4 regions of the Paenibacillus sanfengchensis genome follow, and region 1 is predicted to be linked to each of the others. Evidence: predicted binding sites of a transcription regulator. Region 1 holds the regulator's gene; each other region holds the start of a gene.
What was found. The regulator Rex, encoded in region 1, represses fermentation and respiration genes when NADH is low (regulators of the CRP and FNR family bind a similar motif). The targets are predictions, from matches to a motif close to TTGTGAAATATTTCACAA.

Region 1 (2,204 bases):
ATTTTGTCTCTACGCTCGTTCGGTCCTTGGCCGATACGGCGATCGCCACCCACGGGAGAATGCTGGTCCTGTTCACGTCATACCGGATGCTGCGGCAGGTGTATGATCCGCTGAAGGAGCTGCTTGCCGGACAGGGGATCACCGTAATCGGGCAGGGGATGGACAGCGGAAGCCGAACGAAGCTGACCCGCCGGTTTCAAGGACAGCAAGCCTCAGTTCTGCTTGGCACGAGCAGTTTCTGGGAAGGCGTTGACATTCCCGGCGAGGCCTTGACGAGCCTGGCAATCGTTCGCCTGCCGTTCCAGCCTCCGAACCATCCGCTGGTGGAGGCGAAAAGCGAGAGGCTGCAGCAAGAGAAGAAGAACCCGTTCATGAAACTGTCCGTTCCCCAAGCCGTTATCCGCTTTAAACAGGGTTTCGGCAGACTGGTCCGGTCCTCGCAGGACCGCGGGATCGTGGTGGTTTATGATACTCGGATCTTGGAATCCTATTACGGTAAATACTTCTTGTATTCTTTGCCCGGACCGAAAATGGAGCATATGCCGTTGGAGCAGATGGTGCCTCGAATTTCGGAATGGTTAAACGCCGGGGAATCGTAAGTGTTCCTCAAATCGTGTAAGTAGGGGGAAATTTGATGAAATCGGAAAAAATTTCGGATGCAGTGGTTCGCCGCCTGCCGGTGTACCTGCGCTTTCTCAATGAACTCAGCCGCCGGGAGGTGCCTACGGTCTCTTCGCAGGAACTTGGGCAGAAGCTGGATTTGAATCCGGCGCAAATCCGTAAAGACCTGGCTTACTTCGGAGATTTCGGGCGCAAGGGAATCGGCTACGACGTAACGTATCTGATCGAGAAAATTCGCCAAATTCTGAACCTGGATCAGCAAATTAATGTAGCTTTGATCGGGGCCGGTAATCTTGGCCACGCGTTGTCCAATTATAACGCGTATGTGAAAGATAATATGAAAATTGTAGCGGTCTTTGACGCATCCCCCCACAAAATCGGGACGCAGATCAACCATATTACGATTCAGCCGATCGAGGAGCTGGTGGATACGGTGCGGAGCAGCAACATCCGCATCGGGATCATCACCGTACCCGATGTGGAAGCGCAGCGGGTTGCCGATCAATTGGTGGCTGCGGGAATCGGAGCGATTTTGAATTTTGCGCCAACCATCCTTAAGGTGCCTTCGGAAGTGCGCGTGCATGCGGCGGATTTCACAACCGATTTGATGAGTTTGGCTTATTATCTGGATGGCGGAAAGGAACATACGGAACATGACGCGAAAATGGCTGATTAAAGACGGTACCTTCGCGGTGCCGGATCAGAAAACCCCGATCATCCGGGGCTATATGCTGGTCGAAGGAGACCGGATCACATACGTCGGAACGGAGCGCCCGCAAGGCGTGGAAGGGGCCGAAACGTTTGACGGCAAGGGGCTGTTGTTTCTCCCCGGGTTGATCAATACGCATGGTCATGCGGCGATGTCGCTCTTGCGCGGCTATGGAGACGACATGGTGCTTCAGGAGTGGCTGCAGGAGAAAATGTGGCCGATGGAAGCGAAGTTTACCGGCGAGGATGTATATTGGGGAACGGCCTTGTCCGTGCTGGAGATGCTAAAGGGCGGAACGACCACCTTTTTGGATATGTACGACCATATGGAACAGGTAGCTTCCGTCGTGGATCAATCGGGAATCCGCGCCGTATTGACTCGCGGCGTAATCGGGCTCTGTCCTCCTGAGGTGCAGCAAAGCAAGCTGAACGAAGCGGTGAGCTTTGCGCGCGATTGGCACGGCAAGGCGGACGGACGAATCACCACCATGATTTCGCCGCACTCTCCATATACTTGCCCTCCGGATTACATTGAGAAAATTGTACAGGCGGCACATGAGCTGGATTTGCCGATGCACACGCACATGTCGGAGACGAGAGCCGAGGTGGAGCAAAATGTAGCCGATTACGGCGTCCGCCCGGTTCAGCACCTGCTGAATCTCGGGATGTTCAATCGGCCGACGCTGCTGGCCCACGCCGTCCATCTGACGGACGAGGAGATCGGCGTTTTGGCGGAGCACCGGGTAACGGTATCCCACAACCCGGGGAGCAACCTGAAGCTGGCCAGCGGCGTAGCCCGCGTGCCCGAGTTGCTCAGGGCGGGCGTTACCGTATCGCTGGGAACGGATGGACCCGCCAGCAACAATAACCTCGAC
Region 2 (2,204 bases), on a different contig from region 1:
CGAGCATCGTGCGCAGCATGATCGTCGAATACGGGATGAGCGAGAAGCTCGGTCCGATGCAATTCGGCACATCGCAAGGCCAGGTGTTCCTGGGCCGCGATATCGGGCACGAACAGAATTACAGCGATCAGATCGCTTACGAGATCGATCAGGAAATGCAGCGCTTCATCAACGAGTCGTATGAGCGTTGTAAGAAGCTGTTGACGGAGCATGCCGAGGAAGTTCGCTTGATCGCCGAGACCTTGCTTGAGGTGGAAACGCTGGACCTGGATCAGATCAAGCAATTGATCGAGCATGGGCGTCTGCTGGATGCGCCGGAAGCCGGCAAAGACGGCGAAGGCGACAGCGGAAGCGGCACGACCGAGCCGGGCGAGCCTATCGTGGACAATGTCGGCGACGTGCGCGTTCGGATTCAAGGCAAGACCGAGGATCCGGCCCCTGCGGGACCAACCGGAGACATTCCGAACGAGATCCCTGGCAGCAGCACGAACGACGTCTCGAACGACCCGACGGTCGACGCGCCGGAAAGTACGGTGCGCGATGTAACGCCGGACGGGGACAACAAAGACGGGAACGGGCAAGGCCCGGGGGGCAGCACGCCGCCAACCGTATAAGCGACGCTGGATATCATCCGGGGGACAGACAAAGTCTGTTTCCCGGATTTTTTGCGAATTCATGGCTTAAAGGCCGTTAGATTACCATTGTCCCATGTTGACTCATTTGGCATGAGGATTTCCTGCAAATCTGCAGGGACCCAAAATCAGGGTCGGCCTGCTTTTCCCAAAAATTGGACCCCAAAAAGCCGCAATTTCACATCATCTAGCCGAATTCGACAAAATAGCGCCGCATAAGGCCCTTATCTACCTGCACGAGATTCAAATTGCTTAATGCAACGCTAGTGGCCGTATGGAGGCTTATTAGCGGGAGGTTTTCACGTTAAATACTCCGTACTCTTACTTCATTCCACCTAAATTTGGGAATCCGGCCTGATTTAATTTAAATTTGAGCTTTCCTTCCCGGATCGATTGACAGCCCTAATTCGCTTGTGTAAATTAGGTGTTAACACAGCCGTGTGAATTTAGGTACGTTGACGTGACGGCAAGTATGCGTATTTTTGCACAAACATTACTATAGGGATGCGGATGAGAGAGAAGCGCGGGGAAACACCGCGGTCGCATACAGGGGAGGATGTCAGGTGGAGGCTCTAGCACGGGAGCGGAAGGCGGAAATGAACCGGGAGCTTCGGGAGAAGCTGGTTCAGCTTAAGAAGGAACGCAACGCAATTATTTTGGCGCATTATTATCAGCGCGACGAAATTCAAGAAGTGGCCGATTTTCGCGGCGACTCCTTTTTGCTCGCTCAAAAGGCGGCCTCAACCGAGGCGGAAACGATCGTGTTTTGCGGCGTTCATTTTATGGGAGAGAGCGCAAAAATTTTGGCGCCGAACAAGACGGTGCTCATTCCCGATGAACGGGCCGGCTGCCCGATGGCGGATATGGTGAACGTGGATGGCTTAAGAAAGCTTAAAGCGCAGCACCCCAATGCCAAAGTGGTCACCTATATTAACTCTTCGGCCGAGGTCAAGGCGGAGACGGATATTTGCTGCACCTCCTCCAATGCCGTGAAGGTGATTAACTCGGTCGATGCGGATGAGATTATCTGGGTCCCCGACAAGAACCTGGGACACTATGTCCAGCAGCATACGGACAAAAAAATGATTATCTGGGAAGGGTACTGCAACACCCACGATATGCTGACCGTGAAAGACGTGGTCGAGATGAAGGCGAAGCATCCGGAAGCGGAATTCGTCGTTCACCCCGAATGCCGGCCGGAAGTCGTAGCGATGGGTGATTTCGTAGGCAGCACGACCGCGATTCTCGAATATTGCAAGAAGTCGTCCGCCAAGGAATTTATCGTGGGAACCGAAGACGGGACCGGATACCAACTGAGGCTGGACAGTCCGGAGAAGACCTTCCATTTTGCCTCGAAGTTTCTCGTTTGTCCCAATATGAAAGTCAATAATCTGAAAAAATTGGTGAAGTGTCTGGAAACGATGCAGCCGCAAATTTATGTCCCGCCGGCGGTCGCCGACAAAGCCAGAACCTCATTAGAGCGCATGCTACAAGTTCAGTAGCATGCGCTACTCTCTGTCAAGGACAGGTGGTCACCTTGATTCCACAATACTTGGTTGATTTTGATTTGGC
Region 3 (2,204 bases), 130 kb from region 1:
GGGTTATCTCCGGCGCTCTCTCGGCCATATATCGGTCCGCCGCTTCCAAAATTTCCTCCACATTGACATAAGTCCGGATATAGGGCTTGGTCCCCATCGTCGTCTGCAGGTAGCAGTAATGGCAATGGCCCATACATCCCGTCGCAAACGGAATCGCATATTCGGCGGAAGGCTTGGACGTGTCGAATTTCAGCGTTTTGCGGATGCCTACGACAAGAGTCGACTTGGCTACACGGTATTTTTGCAGATCGCTGTCGCCCGGCAAATTCCGGATTTGGTTGTGCGAGGTCGTATAGCGAATATCCAGCTTCATCTTTTCAAACTTTTGCATAAGCTCTCTGCCCAGCGGATAATCCAGGGCATCCGGCTCGAAATAAACAAGCCGCGGGGTAAACGGAGGATTCATTCCCAAATCCCCTCGGAGGCCGGCCCGTAAACGTCGTTGTAGACTTGTTCGGCCTCGTGTGCCGTGGAATAGACGGCCATCTCATCCGTCAGCGGATAGTAGGTCTCATATAGGAAAACCGCCAATTCCCCCGGCTTCTCCGGATGATTCACAACCGCAGCTTCCTGAATGTTGGCTACATCCTGGGTATGCGGGTTCCGGTAAAACACATAGACGATATCTCCCGCTCTATAAGTTTGAGCCCCATTTTCTTGTTCATCGTACATTTCCATTCTCCTCCCTTCCTTTCCTCAAAAAATCACTTCAAGTAACTTATGTATTTCCCTTCGGGCAAAAAAATATTTATGTCGTCCCAGCCGTAAGACTAAATTTCAAACACAAAAAAGGGAGCCGACTTGGCTCCCCCTTGTTACGCAGATAACGGATTATTTCACTTCAGCCGTGCCCGTTACTTTACCATCGATTTTGGCGGACGCTTTGACATCCTCGTTGGCATAATAAATATTTCCGTCTACCGTTGCCGACTCATGCAGATTAAATCCGTTCGCTTCGACGTAGACGTCACCCTTAACCGTGCCGCCTTGAATTCTCAAGTTTTCGCTTTGCACCGTAAGCTTAGGCACCGTCAGGGTGAAAGAAGCGGTAATCTTATGGTTCTCGTCTTGCGTGTAAAGGGCGATTTTACGGTAAATATCGCCGTCCGGTTTGTTCTTGTCGTGGAATTCCCCAGCCACCACAACGTCCTTGTCAACCGTTAAATCACCCAAAGTGGCGATGATCCAGGTTCCTTTCTCACTAACCGCATTGATGAACGCATCCGCATCATTTACGATGGAAGCGGTCGTTACCGCATCCGGTTGTTCGGCGGTAGCGGTTTGCCCGGCAGCCTTATCCGGTTCAGCCGCTTTCTCCTCCTTGGCGCCGCATCCGGACAACAATGCGATGGCGACACCCGCAACCAACAAGCCTTTAAAGATTTTCACAGTGGTTTCCCCCTACTCTTTTTGATTACAAGTTGATTATAATTAAAAGCAGCAGTAAGTAATGTGACAATTTTCACAAGCATGTGATATTATTCACTTTTGCACTCCATTTTAGGTTTCGCCCGTCTCGTCTATAGCTGCACCGGCCCGAGAATTCCCAGTTCATATCCCTTGGCCACAGCGCCGATTCGCGTCTTGACCTCCAGCTTTTGGATAATCGAACTGATATGGTATTCCACCGTCCGCTGGCTGACGGCCAGTTCCCGGGCGATATCCTTGTTGGTGAGCTCTCTGGCCACGAGGGCCAGAACCCGTTGTTCCATAGGAGTCAACGGGTCTACCGGTAGTTTGGCGAACAGCTTCTCGGGCATCAGCACATGGCCTGTCATGCTCTGCCGAATTGCATTGATAATTTGCGGATACGTCGCCTGTTTGGATAAATAGGCGTTGACGCCAAGCTCGTAGGCCTTCCTGTAAAACTCGTCATACACATATCCGGACAGCATAATCAGCTTCAATGAAGCTCCGTACTTCCCCTTCAAGATGGACGCAAGCTCAAAACCGTCCAGTTTCGGCATGGAAACATCCATAACCAACACATCCGGTTCATACCGGTCGATCTGATCCAATAACACCAGGGGATCCGAAAACGCCGCCTGAACCGAGAAAGTCGGCTCTTCTTCAAGCCGGTTCTTTAACCCCTCCATTACGAGCGGATGATCATCCAGCAGAATAATGTTAACCAAGTTTTCCATAATCGCCCTCCTTTCGTTCGTACGCCGCAAGCTTCAGCGTTACTCTCGTCCCTTTTCCGG
Region 4 (2,204 bases), on a different contig from region 1:
TTGATTATTCATACGCTGATGAGCGGTCCGAAGCGGTTTAAGGACATATCCAACGGCATTCCGGCCATGAGCGATAAAATGCTGTCCGAGCGGATGAAGGATCTGGAGAACGAAGGGATTGTAGTAAGACATGTCTATCCCGAAACGCCGGTACGCATCGAATATGAGCTTACGGAGAAAGGGATGGCGCTTAGTCCGGTAATGGAACAGGTTCAAAATTGGGCGGAGGCGTGGATCGAGTAAAGAAACGTGCCGTTATCCTGCGGGGAGGCGGCACGAAATATATGGAAAGTGGGTGTACTTGTGGCTGAGGTAATCGTAATCGGAGCGGGACCGGCCGGTTCCAGCGCAGCCTTGTTTCTCGCTAAGGCAGGGAAGGAGACCCTGGTTCTGGACAGCAACGCCAGCATGACGAAGCGAGCCTGGATTGAGAACCATTATGGGGCCAAGGATATCTCCGGTCCGGATCTGCTGACAATCGGTCGGGAGCAAGCCCAAAAATTCGGCGCCAAGTTTATCGAGGAGAAGGTAACGGTTGTCGATACGAATGGCGGTTCGAAGGTGACGGTGAAAACGGAGAACGGCCGCAGTTATGAGGCTGCTCATGTGATTCTGGCAACCGGTGCGCTGACTGAACTGGCCGGTACCATCGGCCTGAATTTGGTGGAGGGCCGCGAGCCGCGAATCAAGACGGTCATCGAAACCGATGGCTTCGGGCGCACAAGCAAGCCCCGTGTATGGGCGGCGGGTACGGCCGCCGGTGTAAGCGTTCACACAATTGTTACGGCGGGTGACGGGGCGAAGGTAGCCATAGAAATTATCAGCGAGCTAAATGGCGAGCGCTACGTTGATCACGATGTATTGAAAAACTGAGAATGCCATCATACTTATTGTCAAAAGCCTCCCGAGCTTCCGAATCAGGGGGCTTTTGGCGTAGAATTGACAAAATCAAAGTGACTGCAATCACAAAGTTTATTTTTTTTATATCGTAGTTTAGAGCTAGTAATTTATTGGCCGCAGGGGTGAAAACCGGGTAGGAGGGTGATTTTCTATTTTTCAATAGAGAATTGTAAGAAAGTATGAACAATTTTGTGATATTTTTCACATTTATCGTGAAATAGATCACACATTTATTTAAATTTTAATGATATAATCGAAACATAAGAACAAAAACAAGGACGATGCAGTTAGAGTTCGCGTCATTTTGAAGGAGGCAAATCCGAAATGGGAACTGATAGAGAAAAGCTTGTGGTGATCGGCAACGGGATGGCGGGGATCAGCACCGTCGAGCAGATTTTGAAATTGACCAAGAAATTTGACATTACGGTTTTCGGGAGCGAGCCGCACCCGAACTATAACCGGATCATGCTTTCTTATGTATTGGAAGGCAGCAAAACGATCGATGATATCGTGCTGAATGATCTGAATTGGTATCGCGACAACGAAATTACGTTGCATACGGGAACGACCGTATCGAAAATCGACGAACAGGCCAAAGAAGTAGTGACCGTAGACGGAATGCGCGTACCTTACGATAAGGTGCTGATCGCGACCGGCTCGAATTCGTTCATTTTGCCGATTCCGGGCAGCGATAAGGAAGGTGTGGTCGGTTTCCGCGATATCGCAGACTGCAATCAAATGCTTGAAGCGGCGAAAACTTGCCGAACGGCTGCCGTCATCGGCGGAGGTTTGCTGGGTCTGGAAGCGGCCAAGGGGCTTGTGCAGCTCGGAATGGATGTCACCGTCGTTCATTTGATGGAGGATCTGATGGAGCGTCAATTGGACCACCAGGCCGCGTCGATGCTGAAGGCGGAGCTTGAGCGTCAGGGCATCAAATTCAAAATGGGCGCCCAAACGACGGAATTGCTTGGTGATACCCGAGTAAGCGGCCTGCGCTTTGCGGACGGTACCGAACTGGAGGCCGAATTCGTTGTTATGGCCGTGGGGATTAAACCTAACGTGGCCGTGGCCAAGGAAAGCGGGATCGAAGTGAACCGGGGGATCGTGGTCAACGACTACCTGCAAACCTCGGTGGACGGCGTATACTCGGTCGGCGAATGTACCGAGCATCGCGGAGTTTGCTATGGCCTGGTTGCTCCCCTCTTCGAACAGGGCATGGTGCTTGCCAAACATATTAGCGGCGTGGAGACGGCTCCTTATGAAGGTTCGGTAGTGTCGACCAAACTTAAAATTTCGGGAGTCGA

Region 2: a site for Rex is predicted at 1,105-1,122, ahead of nadA (quinolinate synthase NadA). Genes of this name have one in related genera too.
Region 3: a site for Rex is predicted at 1,451-1,468, ahead of V4U84_RS10525 (polymer-forming cytoskeletal protein). Genes of this name have one in related genera too.
Region 4: a site for Rex is predicted at 1,090-1,107, ahead of nirB (nitrite reductase large subunit NirB). Genes of this name have one in related genera too.

Annotation. Positions count from the first base shown of each region.
Region 1 covers NZ_JBAGJC010000004.1:156,798-159,001, forward strand. The annotation lists gene dinG (ATP-dependent DNA helicase DinG) at 1-599, shown strand, start outside; gene V4U84_RS09960 (redox-sensing transcriptional repressor Rex) at 635-1,297, shown strand; gene V4U84_RS09965 (amidohydrolase) at 1,275-2,204, shown strand, end outside.
Region 2 covers NZ_JBAGJC010000016.1:14,503-16,706, reverse strand. The annotation lists gene ftsH (ATP-dependent zinc metalloprotease FtsH) at 1-614, shown strand, start outside; gene nadA (quinolinate synthase NadA) at 1,196-2,134, shown strand; gene nadB (L-aspartate oxidase) at 2,170-2,204, shown strand, end outside.
Region 3 covers NZ_JBAGJC010000004.1:282,017-284,220, reverse strand. The annotation lists gene splB (spore photoproduct lyase) at 1-406, opposite strand, end outside; gene V4U84_RS10530 (transcriptional regulator SplA domain-containing protein) at 403-672, opposite strand; gene V4U84_RS10525 (polymer-forming cytoskeletal protein) at 832-1,389, opposite strand; gene V4U84_RS10520 (response regulator transcription factor) at 1,521-2,144, opposite strand; gene V4U84_RS10515 (sensor histidine kinase) at 2,128-2,204, opposite strand, start outside.
Region 4 covers NZ_JBAGJC010000005.1:25,526-27,729, reverse strand. The annotation lists gene V4U84_RS12005 (winged helix-turn-helix transcriptional regulator) at 1-243, shown strand, start outside; gene V4U84_RS12000 (NAD(P)/FAD-dependent oxidoreductase) at 304-873, shown strand; gene nirB (nitrite reductase large subunit NirB) at 1,225-2,204, shown strand, end outside.